One region of the Streptomyces sp. NBC_01433 genome, then DNA from elsewhere that is predicted to be linked to it. Evidence: riboswitches for the same ligand, from Rfam matches in the RefSeq annotation. Region 1 holds a riboswitch; each other region holds the start of a gene.

Region 1 (3,971 bases):
ACCGCAGTTCACGGCGACGGCGAGGTCGGCGATGGTGACGTCCTCGGTCTCACCGGAACGGTGCGACATCATGCACTTGAAGCCGTTGCGCTGGGCCAGCTCGACGGCGTCCAGGGTCTCGGTCAGCGAACCGATCTGGTTGACCTTGACGAGCAGGGCGTTCGCGGAGCCCTCCTCGATGCCGCGGGCCAGGCGCTCCGGGTTGGTGACGAAGAGGTCGTCGCCGACGATCTGCACCTTGGCGCCGAGCTTGTCGGTGATGACCTTCCAGCCGGCCCAGTCGTCCTCGTACAGCGGGTCCTCGATGGAGACCAGCGGGTACGCGGAGACGAGCTCCTCGTAGTACTCGGTCATCTCGGCGGCCGAGCGGGACTTGCCCTCGAACTCGTACTTGCCGTCCTTGTAGAACTCCGACGCGGCGACGTCGAGCGCGAGCCCGATGTCGCGGCCGGGGACGTAACCGGCCTCCTTGATGGCCTCGACGATGAGGTCCAGGGCGGCGCGGTTGGACTCCAGGTTCGGGGCGAAGCCGCCCTCGTCGCCGAGTCCGGTGGACAGGCCCTTGGTCTTCAGGACCTTCTTCAGCGTGTGGTAGATCTCCGCGCCCCAGCGCAGGGCCTCGGAGAAGGACTCCGCGCCGATCGGGGCGATCATGAACTCCTGGATGTCCACGTTGGAGTCGGCGTGCGAGCCGCCGTTCAGGATGTTCATCATCGGAACGGGCAGCAGGTGCGCGTTCGGGCCGCCGAGGTAGCGGAAGAGCGGCAGGTCGGACGCCTCGGACGCGGCGTGGGCGACGGCCAGCGAGACGCCGAGGATGGCGTTGGCGCCGAGCGACGCCTTGTTCTCGGTGGCGTCCAGGTCGAACATCGCCTGGTCGATGAGGCGCTGCTCGGTGGCGTCGTAACCGACGAGCTCCGGGCCGATCTGCTCGATGACGGCGAGGACCGCCTTCTCGACGCCCTTGCCCTGGTAGCGGTTGGGGTCTCCGTCGCGAAGCTCAATGGCCTCGAACGCACCGGTGGAGGCGCCGGACGGAACAGCAGCACGTCCCGTGCTGCCGTCGTCGAGGCCAACCTCGACCTCGACCGTGGGGTTTCCCCGGGAGTCGAGGATTTCCCTGGCTACGACGACGTCGATGGACGGCACGAGGCATCTCCTTCTGGGATATGACACTGGTTGTGCAGGGTCACTGCGGCCTTGCGACACGAGCCTAACCGGCCCGGCCCGATCGGGCGGCCGACCGCCCGTCTCCTGGGACGAAAAAGGACCCAAGGCCGTGCAATACAGGACGAAGGTCCAGAAATTTACTGACCGGTAACTACAAGGGTTGAACGATTGCGGCGCGGGTCGCCGCACAAGAACCCCGGCCCGGCGCGCACGGGGGAGAGCGCGCCGGGCCGGGGAACCTGGACCGAGGGAGATGCCGCCGGACATCCCCCTCAGGGGGAGGAGAAGCCGTGTGCCGGACTACTTCAGGTGGAGCTGCTGACCCGGGAAGATCAGGTCGGCGTCCCTGACGATGTCGCCGTTGAGCTTGAACACCTTGTGCCAGCCGCCCTTGACGCCCTCCTCCTGAGCGATCTTGCTCAGGGTGTCGCCGGACTTCACCTTGTACTCGCCATCACCCTTGGCGACCTTCTGGCCGGTCGGGGTCGTGACGGTCTTCGGGGTCTCGGCCTTCGGGGCGGTGCGCTGCTCGCTGCGCGAGGTGGGCTGCTCGGCCTTGCGCTCCTGCTGCTTCGGCTGGGCCTGCTGCTGCGGCTGAGCCTGCTCCTGCTTGGCCGCGGTCTGGCCGGAGCCGGTGTCGACGCCCGGGTCCACACCGTCGTTGCTCAGGTTGCCGGCACCGGCACAGGCCCAGGCGCCGGGACCCTGCATGTCGAGAAGCTTCTCGGCGGTGGCGATCTGCTGGGACTTGGAGGCCAGGTCGGCACGGGGGGCGTACTGCGTACCGCCGGCGGCGGCCCAGCTGGACTGCGAGAACTGCAGACCGCCGTAGTAGCTGTTGCCGGTGTTGATGGACCAGTTGCCACCGGACTCGCACTGGGCGACGGCGTCCCACGTTTCGACGGAGGCGGCAGAGGCGCCGGTCGCACCCATCAGCGGGACGGCGACGGCGGCACCGGCGACACCGGCGAGCGTGGCGACACGGACGGCCTTGGACGGGCGGCGGTGCTTGCCCTTGCTGTGAAGCAGCATGGAACGTCTCCTCACCGACGCCTACGAGGTGAGCTGTCGGGTTCGGGCCAAGTGAGTTGCCCGGTCGCATGTCCTAGCACGCGACTTCACCCCAAGCCGGTCCTGATCCTCTCGTACGGGACGAGACGAACGGGCCCGGCGCTTACCTGGGTCCCCCGCTCCTGCCTACGGCGCTTTACGCGTCTGTTCCCTTCGACCGACGGCAGGATTCGGCGTGACGATCGACGGGGCCCGCGGTGCGAGCGGTTCCGACCGTAAACACAGGCAACCCCTACATTCAAAGATGGACATACCGGTCAATCAGCCCTTACTTGCCCTCACCGAAGGGACGTTTCCGCAGGTCGGGGGGGATGCGGGCGGATCCGGCGGACGGAACACGCCAGTTGAAGCAAAGAGACCCATGTCTCACTTATGCATAAGTGGACATAGGCCCCTGAACTACCCCAGTTTTCGGGGCGCTTTCCCGTATTGGATCAGTTGGCCGCAGCGCCCTCGGAGCGCTCGCCGAGGTCCAGATCCAGGTTCTGTCCGGGCAGGATCAGGTCCGGGTCCGAGCCGAGTGTGTCCTTGTTGGCCTCGTACAGCGCGGTCCATCCGCCGGAGAGTTTCTGTGCGTCAGCAATCGCCCAGAGACTGTCGCCCGGCCGGACGGTGTAGTCGCCGCCGGCCCGCTCCGTCGCGCCGTCGCGCGCCTCGCCGTCGCCCCGGGACGCGTGCCGGCCGGACTCGCGCCCGTCGTCACCGTCCGCCGCCCGGCTCTTCTCGGGAGCGGGCGTGCCCCGGTGCTTTCCGCCGCTGCGGTCCGTGTCCTTCGAGGCGTCAGGCGCGGCGGAGCCCTCCGGCGCCGATGAGTCCTCGGGCTTCGCGGAACCCTCGGGCTTCGCGGAGTCCTCGGGCGTCGTCGGAGAAGGGGTCCCGTCCGGGGTGGCAGGGGTGGTCGAGGGGTCGGCGGCCTCGCCGGGCGCGTCGCCCGCGTCCGCTTCGCCCGGCGAGGTCGCCGTGTCCGACGGATCGGCGGACGGCGTGCCGCCCGGGTCGACGCCCGGCAGGGCACCGTCCACCGCGAGTCCGGCGATCACCGCACAGCTGGGCCACGCCTTCGGGCCCTGGTCGTCCAGGACCTTCTCCGCGACGGAGATCTGCTGCGAACGGCTGGCGAGGTCGGCCCGGGGCGCGAACGCCGTGCCGCCGTAGGCCGACCAGGTGTCCTGCGAGAACTGGAGCCCACCGTAGAAGCTGTTGCCGAGGTCGGCACTCCACATGCCGCCGCTCTCGCACTCCGCGACCCGGTCCCAGGTCGAGGCGTCGGCGGCGTGTGCGCCGGTCGCGCCGAGCAGCGGAATCGCGATGGCCGATCCCGTCACGCCCGCGGCGACGACGATGGCGGGTGCCTGACGAGGGCGACGGTGCCTGCCGTTCGCGGAGCCCATGGGGTTTGCCTTCCGTGCGACTGACGAGTGGGTACTGAGTGGTTGACGAGTCACCTGACGCCCGACTGATGCGTCGAACGGTGAACCTAGCGGGACTCGAACGTGTGTCACAAGTCGATGCAGCGGAGATCACGTGAAAGTCACAGAGTTGACGCAGCGTCACCTTCGCCCAGTCGCCGCCCCGGCTCGAACTCCACGGGGAGCGTGCGCAATCCCCGCATGATGAGCCCGCCACGCCACCGCAAATCGGCGGGTTCTCCCGCAAGTCGCAGCCCCGGAAGGCGTCTCAGCAGCGTAGCGAGAGCGGCCTGTCCCTCCAGGCGGGCGAGCGGTGCCCCC
Region 2 (3,971 bases), 1.4 Mb from region 1:
GAAGCCCGAGGCCAGCGCGAAGTACGGGACCGCGGCGAGCCCGGCGCGGGCGGCGGTGTCCTGGAGGGCGCCCTCATAGGTATCGCGGGAGACCAGGTTGTAGTGCGGCTGGAGGGCGACGTAGCGGGCCAGGCCCTCGCGCTCGGAGAAGTCCAGGGACGCCTGGAGCCGCTCCGCGCTGATGTTGGAGGCGGCGATCTCGCGCACCTTGCCGTCCTTCACCAGCTGGTCGAGTGCCGTGATGATCTCCTCGACCGGGACGGTCTCGTCGTCGAAGTGCGTGTAGTACAGGTCGATGTGGTCCGTGCCGAGCCGCCGCAGCGACTCCTCGGCGGCGGACTTGATGGTGCCGGCGGAGAGCCCCTTGTACGAGGGGTGGGCGCCGACCTTGGTGGCGACGACGATGTCGGACCGGTTGGCGCGCGAGGCGAGCCACTTGCCCAAGACGGTCTCGGACTCGCCGCCCTCGTTGCCCGGGACCCAGGAGGAGTAGGAGTCGGCGGTGTCGATGAAGTTGCCGCCCGCCGCGGTGTACGCGTCCAGGACGGCGAAGGACTGCGCCTCGTCCGCCGTCCAGCCGAAGACGTTGCCGCCGAGGGCGAGGGGGAAGACCTGAAGGACGGAGGAGCCGAGCGGGCGCAGAGAGGTCGCAGAAGTCATGGTCGGTTCAACGAGAGCGCCGATGAGGGGTATTCCGCGTCGGCGGGATTCACTGCACCGGAGCCTCCGCCCCGGAAGCCGCGCGCCGGAGCCTCTGTCCCGGAAGCCGCGGGCCGCCTACGCGGGCCTGTGCGCCCGGCGCCCGGAGCCTCCGCGCCGGAAGCCGCGCGCGTCGTTCTCCTGCGGACAGCAGACCGGCAGCCCTGACGTCGGGGGGTGTGCGTCAGGGCTGCCGGGGTTCGGGTGCGCCCGCGGGGCGGGCGCGGGGGCTCAGACCGTGAGCCCCTTGCTGCGCAGCCAGCTCATCGGGTCGATGCCCGAGCCGCCCGCGGTGTGGACCTCCAGGTGGAGGTGAGCACCGGTCACATTGCCGGTGGCACCGACGCGCCCGATGGTGTCGCCGGTGGAGACCTTCTGGCCGGCCGTGACATTCATCGTGGACTGGTGGCAGTACCAGATCTCCGTGCCGTCATCGAGTTCGAGGACGGTGCGGTAGCCGTACGAACCGGAATAGCCGGCCGACTTCACCGTGCCGCTGTGCACGGCCTTGACCGGAGTGCCGGTCGGCGCCGCGAAGTCGAGGCCGGTGTGGTGGCCCGAGGACCACATCGGGCCGGACTGGCCGTAGGTCGAGGTGATGCTGTACGAGGAGGTCGGCAGCGCGTAGCTGGCGGCGAGCTTGGCGAGGCGCTCGGCCTCCTTCTTCTTCTTCGCCGCCTCTTCCGCCTTCTTCTTGTCGGCGGCGATCTTGGCCTCGGCCTCGTCCTGCTGCTTCTTGGCGTCGGCTGCGGCCTTCTCGGCTGCCGCCTTCTCCTCCGCGGCCTTGGCCTCGGCGTCGGCGTTGGCCTGCTGCTGCTCGGCCTGCTGGAGGATGCGGGCGCGGAGCGCCTCACCGGCGTCGGTCGTGCCCTGCTCGGCCTCGGCGCTGGTGATGCCCGCGGAGGTGAGCGGGGCTGCCGAGACCGGTGTCTTGTCCGCGTCGTCGGACATGAAAGCACCGACGCCGGGAAGGGACTTGGCATCGGGGAGGTTGTCCGCGAGGGAGTCGGGAAGGGAGATGGAGACCGGCGGCTTGCTCTGCGCGGTGGCCATGCCGCCCGCGCCGACGGCCGCGATGACACCGACGCCGAGGACGGTGGAGCTACGGGCGAGTCCCCGCTGCTTGGCTACGCGGTGCCTGCCGCGTACGGGCCGGATGGACTCCTCGGTGGGATTCCATTCCTCCCAGGTCCTGTCCGCGTCACCGAAGTTGTCGGTGACGAAGGGTGACGGGGCCTCGGGGGCAGGCTTGTTGGACGCCACGTGGGCGCACTCCTTTCCTTCCTTCTCGCCTACCGGGTTAGCTGACGGGTTCGGAGCAGGAAGGTCTCCTACGGGCTCCTCTGCCTCTCACGAGACACAGGTGTCCGATTCACCCCATGTAGGTGGTTCCCCGGTTCCCTTGCGGGATTCGGCGCTCGCGCACGGTGCCGCCTCTTGCGACGACTGGGACGACCGCGCTGCGTTATCGAACGTTAATAGACTGATGGGCCCTATTCCAAGCTCTTCCCACTGATCGTTCATGACTTTGGCCTGGACTTAACGGGTACAAAGGGTTGGAATCGGGCGAGTTGAATCGAGTCCGACCATTACCCAGTTTCTGACGTTGCGTCAAATGTTATGCGGAGCGGCGTTCTTCAGTTACGTACGGTGGCATCGCTCATGGTCGCCCTCCCGGGGCGGCTCCCGGGCCGACCCCCGTACCGACTCCCGTGCCGTGCGCCCGGACGTCCTGTTCACGCGCCGCCCGGCCGCACGCGCCACCCCCGCTCATGCGGCCGCCCCGGCTCATCTGCTGCCCCGGCCCACGATCTTCACCGTCGTCCGGCGTTCGGGCTGTCCCTCGGCCGGCCGCGCCACCGCGAGGAGTGCCATGTCGTCAGTGGACCGGCCACCGGTGTGCAGCCGCACGTCGTCGGTGAGCGCGGAGAGCAGTTCCTCGGGACCCGGGAAGATCCGGCCACGCAACCGCGCCGCCGGGTCGTAGAAGGCCCCGGACGGGTCCCGCGCCTCGGAGAGGCCGTCCGTGAACACCAGCAGCGTCGCCCCGGCGGGCAGCGCCCACTCATCGGCCCGGTCCGGCCACACCCCCAGGTTCATGCCGAGCGGCAGCGCGGGCACGGCCGGTGCCAGCACCTCCACCGCCCCGTCCACGTGGAGCAGGATCGGCTCGGGGTGCCCGCGGTTGACGATGCGCAGGGTCGTCGAACCGGGCGGGATCTCGGCGAGCACGGCCGTGATGAACCCCTCCATCGCGTCCAGCCCGCCGCGCCGCGTCCCCTCCCGCGCCAGCGCCCGTTCCAGCCGCTGCGCGACCCCCTCCAGCGAACGCTCCTGCTCGGCGGCCTCCCGGAACGCCCCGATGATCACCGCCACCGCCTCGACGGCGTCCAGCCCCTTGCCCCGTACGTCGCCGACCACCAGACGTACCCCGTACGGGGTGTCCGCGACGGCGAACAGGTCGCCGCCGACGAACTCGTCCGCCTGCGCCGCCTCGTACCGCGCGGCGACCTGCAGCCCGCCGATGCGGTCGTCCGGGGTCGGCAGCACGGCCCGCATGGCCGTCGCCGCGATGACCCGCGCCGAGGCCAGCTGCTCGTTGCCGCGCCGCACGACGCCATTGATGACCAGGGCGAGGACCGAGGCGGTGAGTACGGTGGCCAGCTCGGTGACCGGGACGGCCCGGGTCAGCGTCCCGGCGTACGCGTGCAGCGCGACGACCGCCAGGACCGCCGCCACTCCGGTACGGACGGTGCTGGCCAGGGAGAAGAACGGGGCGGCCATCAGCGGTGCCGCCACGAACAGCGGTACGGCGGTGAAGGTGGGCGGGGTCCCGACGTCGAAGAGCAGCCCGCCGCCGATCATCAGGGCGGGCAGCGCACGCACGAACCGCCGGGCGGCACGGCCTCCGGGGCGCCCCCCGCGGCCACGCGCCGGGAAACCGAAAGCGGAACCCCCCAGGCCGCGCGCCGGGAGACCCGGAACTCTTCGGCTCCAGGCACGGGGCAGCCCGACAGGTCCCCCACGCCGCCTGTCCCGCTTCCCCACGTGTGCACTCCTGCCCGGTCCGCCCACGGCTGCGGACGGTACCGCGCCCCGTCCAGGCTTGCCGGAGCCGCGCCGTGCGGCGACTCCTCATCGGCCAAAGGGGGGAGCGGGCGGGAGGCCCGGCCTTCCGGAGGCCAGTCGGAGAGCCGGTGTTCCGCGTAGATCGTCAGTGCGTCCCGCACGAAGGCGGCGGTGCCGTCTCCGTGCCGATCGTAGTTCTTCGC
Region 3 (3,971 bases), 2.5 Mb from region 1:
GATAAACAGCCAAAAACTCCCCTGACTTGGGACTTTTAGTCGATCACCAGGATCGGACTCCATCCGAACATTCTGTACGTCCTGTACATTTTTTACAGGCATGCGGCAGCTGAAGCGCGCATGCGGACCGAGGCCTGCGCAGATCCCAGGAGAGGCACCGCGATGATCCGACCTGCCGCCCGTTATGTCCTGCCCGAGTTCACCGAGCGCACCGCGACCGGGACCCGGACTCTCGACCCGTACTCCAAGCTGCTCTCCGAGCGGATCATCTTCCTCGGCACCCCGGTGGACGACACCGCGGCCACCGACCTGATCGCCCAGTTCATGTATCTGGAATACGCCGAACCGGACCGGCCCGTCTCGCTGTACATCAACTCTCCCGGCGGATCGTTCAGCGCCATGGCCGCGATCTACGACACGATGCAGTACCTGGCCTGCGACGTGGAGACCTTCTGCCTCGGCCAGGCCCACTCCAGCGCGGCCGTGCTGCTGGCGGCAGGGGCACCGGGCCGCCGACATGCCCTGCCCGGCGCCCGGGTAGTCATCCGTCAGCCCATGCTGAACGAACCGGTGCAGGGCCAGCCGTCCGATCTCGAAATCGAAGCACGCGAGTTGATGCGGGTACGCGAGATGCTCGCGGCCATGCTGGTCCGTCACACGGGCCGGTCCACCGAGCAGATCACCGCCGACATCGAGCGCGACACCATCCTCGACGCACGGGCCGCGAAGGCGTACGGGCTGGTCGACCACGTCGTGGAGAACCGCAACCCGCCCCGGCCGCCGCACCCCGCGAGGTGAACCGACGATGCTGCCACCCGAATTCCCACCGCTCCCCGCCCTGACCCGCGCCGAAGGGGAGTTCATCGACCGCTACCTGGAAGTCCTCGACCAGCTGGGACGGATCAACCCGGCCCGCGGCAGCGACACCTACGGCGCCCTCCGCGCCGCCCAGGCACTGGCCTCCCGGGCCGCGGCACTGCGCGACGCGCTGGCGCTGATGCACGAGCGGGGCGAAGCGCAGATCCACGCGACCACCCTGGCACGGGCGCTGCGCCTGCTCGACGGGGAACGGCGCGCGGGCCGGGTCACGGTACCCCCGCCACCGGCGGGTTGACCCGCCCCCTGCCTCACACCCCGGTCCCAGCTCTCACACCCCGACCCCGGCCCTGGCCCCTGCCGCTCCCCGCGGCTGAGGCCGGGGTCGGGGTCGGGGCGTGAGAGGAGTCCGTGAGGGGAGTCGGGGCCGAGGTCGGGGCGTGAGGGAGTCGGAGCCGGGGCCTGCCGCGCCGCGCCGACACGCCCGGTCAATTGATCAATTTTCCTCGCTCGTTCGGCGTAGCCAGTCCCCCTCACGAGGGACACCCCAACTTGCGCTCAGCGCGTGGACGGTACTCGGAATATGTCCTTCCGTCGCTGGTACGAGACTGGTCGGGCAGCGCCGCCGAGGGCTCGAATCCGCCCCGTCCACCCGAACGGATCAGTCGTGATGAGCCTCACAAATCACTGTTTCGCCTCGGAAATCCGGCACTTCGTGAGTCAAGATCCCTGGGACGACAAGCCCCCGCCACCGCGGCGGGGCGGTCCGGGCGGACGCCGAGTCCTGCCGCTGCCCGGATGACTGGTCGACAGAAGTGGATCGGCAGGAGTGGAGGACCCGAGCACAACGGGTCGACCGGGCAACCGGTCGCCCCTCGGGGTGAAGCCGCCAAGTGCGGCCGGGCAACTTCGCCAGCCCGAACCCGACAGGTCATCCTTCACAGGCGGCTGACGAAGGGTTGCGCATGACTGCGCAGGTACATGTCCCGTCTCTGCTTGCCCGGGTCGGTACGGCCTCGGTTCTCACTCTCGCCGTCGGCAGCACCATGCTGGCGCCGGGTCTGGTGACCGATGCCGAGGCCGCCACTCACTCGACGAAGGCGCTCAAGATCGCCGCCTCGAAGAAGGGATCGCCCTACAAGTACGGAGCATCCGGCCCCCGCCGGTTCGACTGCTCGGGGCTGACTCTCTACTCGTTCAAGAAGGCGGGCAAGAAGCTCCCCCGCACGGCCCAGCAGCAGTACAACAAGACCCGCCACATCTCCTCCTCGAAGCGGAAGAAGGGCGATCTGGTCTTCTTCCACTCCGGCCGAAGCGTGTACCACGTGGGCATCTACGCGGGTAAGGGGAAGATCTGGCACTCCCCCAAGACCGGGTCGCTGGTCCGCCTGGAGAAGATCTGGTCGAACAGCGTCTGGTACGGACGGGTCCGCTGATCCCCGGCCGGAACCGCTTCAGCGCAGCAGTGGTCCGGTCACCAGCGCGAGCCCCAGTGCGGTGAGCGCCGCGCCGCTGCCGCCCTCGATCGCACGGGCGGTACGCGGCCGGCGCAGCCACCGGCCCAACCGGTCCACCAGCAGGGCCACGGCCGGGAACCAGACGAGCGCCAGCACCACGACGACAGCGGCGAGCAGCAGGGTCCTGGGCAACGGCGGCTGCCCGTCGGGGACGAACTGGGGCAGCAGGCTGAGGAAGAGCACCGGCGCCTTGGGGTTCAGCGCGTTGGTCAGGAAGCCCTGGCGCAGTGAGCGGCCGAGCTCCTTCGGCGCGGGGCCCGGCGCCTGTGCCGGTACCCCGTCGGTCGCCGCGGGCCGTCGCCGTACCGCGTACAGGGCGCTCAGACCGAGATAGAGCACATACGCCCCGCCGAGCAGCTGGACGGTGCGGAAGAGCACGGGCATCGTCACCAGCACCGCGGCCAGCCCCGCCACGGCCAGCGCGGTGTGCACCAGCAGTCCCCCGGCGACTCCCAGGGCGGTGGCCACCCCGGCACGGCGTGAGGCCAGCGCGTTGCGTACGACGACGGTGAAGTCGGCGCCGGGCAGCGCGACCATGCCTGCGGCGACTCCCGTGAAGGCGAGCAATTGTGCGTCCATGCGTACACCCTGGCCCGAAGTAGCCTTTAGCGTGTACTTGCAATCTTCTGGGTCTGCCAAAAGGAACGCTTAATGTACGACCCGACACGGCTCGCGGCGCTGGTGGCGGTCGCCGAGGCCGGATCGATCACTCGGGCCGCGGCCCGCCTGGGCTACACCGCGCCCGCCCTCTCCCAGCAGCTGGCCAAGCTGGAGCGCGAGGCCGGTGCGGCGCTCCTGGTACGCCACCATCGTGGCGCCCGGCTCACGTCCGCCGGTGAGCTACTGGCGGGCCGGGCCAGACGGGTCCTGGACGAGCTTGACCAGGCGCGGCACGAGCTGGCCCAGCTCGCGGGGCTCTCCGGCGGGCGGCTGCGGGTCGGCACGTTCACCACGGCCGGAATCCATCTGCTGCCGCCTGTCCTGAGCGCGTTCCGGCGCGCCCACCCCGATGTCGAGCTGGCGGTGACCGACTACGAGCCGCCCGGCACGGTCGCGGCGGTGGCCGCCGGGGAGGTCGATCTCGCCCTGACCCACACGTACGAACCGGCGGCCGCCGATCCGCCTCCCGCAGGCGTCACCATCGAGCCTCTGCTGGTCGAGGAGCTGGTCCTGATCACCGCGGTCGGCCACATGCTGTCCGAGGGCACGGGCCGGCTGCCCGTCGCGGAGCTGGCGGGCCGGCCGCTGATCAGCAGCGCACCCACGCATCCGCCCCGGCGCGGGGTGGAGCGAGCTCTGGCGGAGGCCGGGGCCAGCCCTGCCGTGGTGTGCGAGTCGCCCGGCTACGCCCTGGTGTGCGCGTTGGTGAGCGCGGGGCTCGGGGTGGCCGTGGTGCCGGAGATGGTCGCCGCCATGTCCCCGACCCCGCTGTCGGTGCGACGGCTGGAGCCCGCGGCCTTCCGGCGGACGATCTCCGTCGCGCACCGGGGCGACCGGGCGAGCGCCGCGGCGTCGACCCTGATGGCACTGATGCGCAGCGGTTTCGGCCGCGGTGCCGCGGCGCGTTAGGACGGCGGCGACCGGCCGGGGTCAGCCCTGGACCGGGAGCGTCCAGGGCAGGGCGATCCAGACGGTCTT
Region 4 (3,971 bases), 3.4 Mb from region 1:
CCGGCTGCCGCACGACGGCACGCGCGCGTGCGACGCCGCGGATCTGGCGCTGACCGTGCTGGGCGGGGGCGAGTCCTCCCGGCTGCACAACCGGCTGGTCCGCCGTGACCGTACGGCGGTGGCGGCCGGGTTCGGGCTGCTGAGGCTCTCCGGCGCGCCCTCGCTGGGCTGGCTGGACGTCAAGACGTCCGGTGGCGTCGAGGTGCCGCAGATCGAGGCCGCGGTGGACGAGGAGCTGGCCCGGTTCGCCGCCGAGGGCCCCACGCCCGAGGAAATGGAACGGGCCCAGGCCCAGTTGGAGCGCGAGTGGCTGGACCGGCTCGGTACGGTCGCGGGCCGCGCCGATGAACTGTGCCGGTACGCCGTGCTGTTCGGCGACCCGCAGCTCGCCCTGACCGCCGTGCAGCGCGTGCTGGACGTCACCGCGGAGGAGGTCCGGGTCGCCGCCGAAGCGGCCCTGCGCCCCGACAACCGGGCGGTCCTGGTCTATGAGCCGGTCGAGCCGGCGGACGAGGCCGCGGCCGACGCCCCGGAGGCCGCCGAGGCCGCCGAGGGCACCGACGCGCCCGAGGGAGCGGACAAGTGAGCGACGCCGCCGTGACTGGAGTAGCCATGGAGTACCACCCGCAGCCCACCCCCGGCGTGGCGCGGCCCTGGGCGTTTCCCGCCCCCGAGCGCGGCGCCCTGCCCAACGGGCTGACCGTGCTGCGATGCCACCGGCCCGGCCAGCAGGTCGTCGCCGTGGAGATCTTCCTGGACGCCCCGCTGGACGCCGAGCCCGAGGGCCTGGACGGGGTGGCCACGATCATGTCGCGGGCGCTCTCCGAGGGCACGGACAAGCACAGTGCCGAGGAGTTCGCCGCCGAGCTGGAGCGCTGTGGCGCCACCCTCGACGCGCACGCCGACCACCCCGGCGTCCGGGTCTCCCTGGAGGTTCCGGCCTCCCGGCTGGCCAAGGCGCTCGGCCTGGTCGCCGAAGCGCTGCGGGCCCCGGCCTTCGCCGAGAGCGAGATCGAGCGTCTCGTCGGCAACCGGCTGGACGAGATCCCGCACGAGCAGGCCAACCCCGCCCGGCGCGCCGCCAAGCAGCTCTCGAAGGAGCTCTTCCCGGCGACGGCGCGGATGTCGCGCCCGCGTCTGGGCACCGAGGAGACGGTGCGGCGGATCGACGCCGCGGCCGTGCGCGCCTTCTACGACGCGCACATCCGCCCGTCCACCGCGACGGCCGTGATCGTCGGCGACCTCACCGGGATCGATGTGGACGCCCTGCTCGCCGACACCCTCGGCGACTGGTCCGGGAACACCGCCCAGCCCCGGCCGGTGCCGCCGATCACCGCCGACGACACCGGCCGTGTGGTCATCGTGGACCGCCCCGGTGCGGTGCAGACGCAGCTGCTCATCGGCCGGATCGGCGCCGACCGGCACGACAGCGTCTGGCCCGCCCAGGTGCTGGGCACCTACTGCCTGGGCGGCACCCTCACCTCCCGGCTGGACCGGGTGCTGCGCGAGGAGAAGGGCTACACCTACGGGGTCCGGGCCTTCGGACAGGTCCTGCGCTCGACGGCTCCCGACTCGTCCTCCGGGGCCGAGGGCGCCGCGATGCTGGCGATCAGCGGCTCGGTGGACACCGAGTCCACCGGCCCGGCGCTGGGTGACCTCTGGACGGTCCTGAAGACCCTGGCCGCCGACGGACTGACGGATGCCGAGCGCGAGACGGCCGTGCAGAACCTGGTGGGGGTGGCCCCGCTGAAGTTCGAGACCGCCGCCTCGGTCGCCGGCACGCTGGCCGACCAGGTCGAGCAGCACCTCCCGGACGACTACCAGGCCCACCTGTACGCCCGCCTCGCCGAGACGGGCACGGTGGAGGCGACGGCCGCCGTGGTCAACGCGTTCCCGGTGGACCGGCTGGTGACGGTCCTCGTGGGGGACGCGGCACAGATCGAGGAGCCCGTGCGGGCACTCGGCATCGGTGAGGTGTCGGTCGTCAGCGGCTGATCGGTCTGTTTCCGCTGCCGCGAAACGGCACAAGAGGGACCCCGGCGTGATCCATATCGCCGGGGTCTTCCCTTTTTTCTCATTCGTCCGCATTTTGGGGGAGGTTGCCTGTCTGTCCTGTGGGATGTGCGACAAAACCGGCTGCCCGTTTGGTGAGGGAAAGTGGCCCGGCTTAGCGTCGGCTCCGCTGTCCGTCACCCGTATGCCGCGTCCGCGGCGCCGGGCAGCCATCGCCGAGTCCCCGTCGGGCGCGAGCCTGGGGAGCCGGGGACCCAAGAAGTCCCTGGGGTGAATCGGATGCCGGGTCCCGTACGGGACCCCGGTGTCCGTAGGAGACCTTCCTGCTCCGAACCCGTCAGCTAACCCGGTAGGCGAGAAGGAAGGAAAGGATCAGCCCTCCATGGCGTTCACCCGTGTCACCGGGAAGCACCGTGCCCCGAACCGCCTGACGCGCAAGCGTGCCCAGGTCGTCGGCGTCGCGGCTCTGGCCACCACCGGCGTCATCGGCGGTATGGCCACCCCGGCCCTCGCCGCGGACTCCGAGGCCCCCACCGTCAGCGACACCGGCCTCACCCAGATCATCGCCATCGACGCGACCCTCGCCGACCGGATCGACGCCCAGGCGAAGGTCCAGGAGCACCAGGCCGAAGTGGCCGCGCGGGCGAAGGCCGAGGCGGAGGCGGAAGCCAAGGTGAAGGCCGCCGCCAAGGCCAAGGCGAAGGCGGAGGCCGAGCGCAAGGCCGAGGCCCGCGCCAAGGAGGCACGCGAGGACAAGGCGCGCGCCGCCCGCGCCGCCGAGCGCACCCGGCTGACGTCCTTCCACCTTCCGGTCGCCGGTTCGTACGTCTCCACCGGCTACAAGTCCAGCGGTTCGCTCTGGTCGTCCGGCAGCCACTCCGGCGTGGACTTCCACGCGGCCTCCGGCACCTCCGTCGTCGCGGTCGGCGCCGGCACGGTCGTCGAGGCCGGCTGGGGTGGCGCGTACGGCAACAACATCGTGCTCCGGATGACGGACGGCACGTACACCCAGTACGGCCACCTCTCCTCGATCGGCGTCTCCGTCGGCCAGAGCGTCACCTCCGGCCAGCGGATCGGCCTCTCCGGCTCCACCGGCAACTCCACCGGACCGCACCTGCACTTCGAGGCGCGGACCACCGCCGAGTACGGCTCCGACATGGACCCGGTCGCCTACCTGCGCGCACACGGCCTCAACGTCTGACCCACGCTTCTCAGGGGGTGTCCCATGGGTACCCCTGACCCGAAGGCCCCGGCTTCCCGCCGGGGCCTTCGGCGATCCGCCCGCCGAGCCGTCGTCGGTCCCTCGACCGAACCCTGATCGAAGCCACGGCCGAACCCGCCGCCGAACCACTCCATGGCCAAAAGATATCCCTGAATTCCGGCCTGCCATCGGAAATTCCGGCCGACTGCCTTAGAGTCGCAGAACAGGCGTCGATCGGCCGCGTTTCGCGGGGATTAAGGCGGAGGTTCGGATATGCGCATTCCCGCGCATTCGGTATGCACGGCAATCCGTGAGGACATCGTCTCCGGTGTCTTCGAGCGTGGCAGCCGCCTCACCGAGGAGGTGCTCGCGCGTCGCTACGGGGTCTCCCGGGTCCCGGTCCGCGAGGCGCTGCGCACCCTGGAGTCCGAGGGGTTCGTCGTCACCCGCCGGCACGCCGGCGCCTGTGTTGCCGAGCCCACCGAGCAGGAGGCCGCAGACCTTCTGGAGGTCCGGATGCTCCTGGAGCCGCTCGGTGCCGCACGTGCCGCCCAGCGACGCAGCGACGCCCACCTCAAGGTGCTGCGCGGCCTGGTCAGGCTGGGTCAGGAGCGGGCCCGCCGGGGCGAGGGCGAGGATCTGCGCTCACTGGGCGGCTGGTTCCACGAGACCCTCGCGCAGGCATCCGGCAGCCCCGGCCTCATCGCGCTCCTCACCCAGCTCCGGCGCAAGACCGCCTGGATGTACGCCGTCGAGC

The links. Region 1 has a riboswitch for cyclic di-AMP ahead of OG413_RS15365 (transglycosylase family protein). Riboswitches for the same ligand answer to the same signal wherever they lie in the genome.
Region 2: another riboswitch for cyclic di-AMP. It lies ahead of OG413_RS09185 (M23 family metallopeptidase); the one in region 1 lies ahead of OG413_RS15365 (transglycosylase family protein).
Region 3: another riboswitch for cyclic di-AMP. It lies ahead of OG413_RS26320 (C40 family peptidase); the one in region 1 lies ahead of OG413_RS15365 (transglycosylase family protein).
Region 4: another riboswitch for cyclic di-AMP. It lies ahead of OG413_RS00155 (M23 family metallopeptidase); the one in region 1 lies ahead of OG413_RS15365 (transglycosylase family protein).

Annotation. Positions count from the first base shown of each region.
Region 1 covers NZ_JAPEPM010000001.1:3,404,339-3,408,309, reverse strand. The annotation lists gene eno (phosphopyruvate hydratase) at 1-1,149, opposite strand, end outside; gene OG413_RS15365 (transglycosylase family protein) at 1,471-2,202, opposite strand; cyclic di-AMP (ydaO/yuaA leader) riboswitch at 2,206-2,385, opposite strand; gene OG413_RS15360 (transglycosylase family protein) at 2,676-3,632, opposite strand; gene OG413_RS15355 (cytochrome P450) at 3,773-3,971, opposite strand, start outside.
Region 2 covers NZ_JAPEPM010000001.1:2,035,229-2,039,199, forward strand. The annotation lists gene OG413_RS09180 (aldo/keto reductase) at 1-660, opposite strand, end outside; gene OG413_RS09185 (M23 family metallopeptidase) at 931-1,962, opposite strand; cyclic di-AMP (ydaO/yuaA leader) riboswitch at 1,974-2,126, opposite strand; gene OG413_RS09190 (PP2C family protein-serine/threonine phosphatase) at 2,488-3,585, opposite strand; partial or broken gene OG413_RS46890 (MerR family transcriptional regulator) at 3,885-3,971, opposite strand, start outside.
Region 3 covers NZ_JAPEPM010000001.1:5,865,911-5,869,881, reverse strand. The annotation lists gene OG413_RS26330 (ATP-dependent Clp protease proteolytic subunit) at 163-798, shown strand; gene OG413_RS26325 (hypothetical protein) at 806-1,114, shown strand; cyclic di-AMP (ydaO/yuaA leader) riboswitch at 1,592-1,778, shown strand; gene OG413_RS26320 (C40 family peptidase) at 1,782-2,252, shown strand; gene OG413_RS26315 (LysE family translocator) at 2,271-2,912, opposite strand; gene OG413_RS26310 (LysR family transcriptional regulator) at 2,985-3,902, shown strand; gene OG413_RS26305 (ATP-binding protein) at 3,924-3,971, opposite strand, start outside.
Region 4 covers NZ_JAPEPM010000001.1:31,716-35,686, reverse strand. The annotation lists gene OG413_RS00165 (pitrilysin family protein) at 1-586, shown strand, start outside; gene OG413_RS00160 (pitrilysin family protein) at 613-1,995, shown strand; cyclic di-AMP (ydaO/yuaA leader) riboswitch at 2,217-2,383, shown strand; gene OG413_RS00155 (M23 family metallopeptidase) at 2,396-3,214, shown strand; gene OG413_RS00150 (GntR family transcriptional regulator) at 3,488-3,971, shown strand, end outside.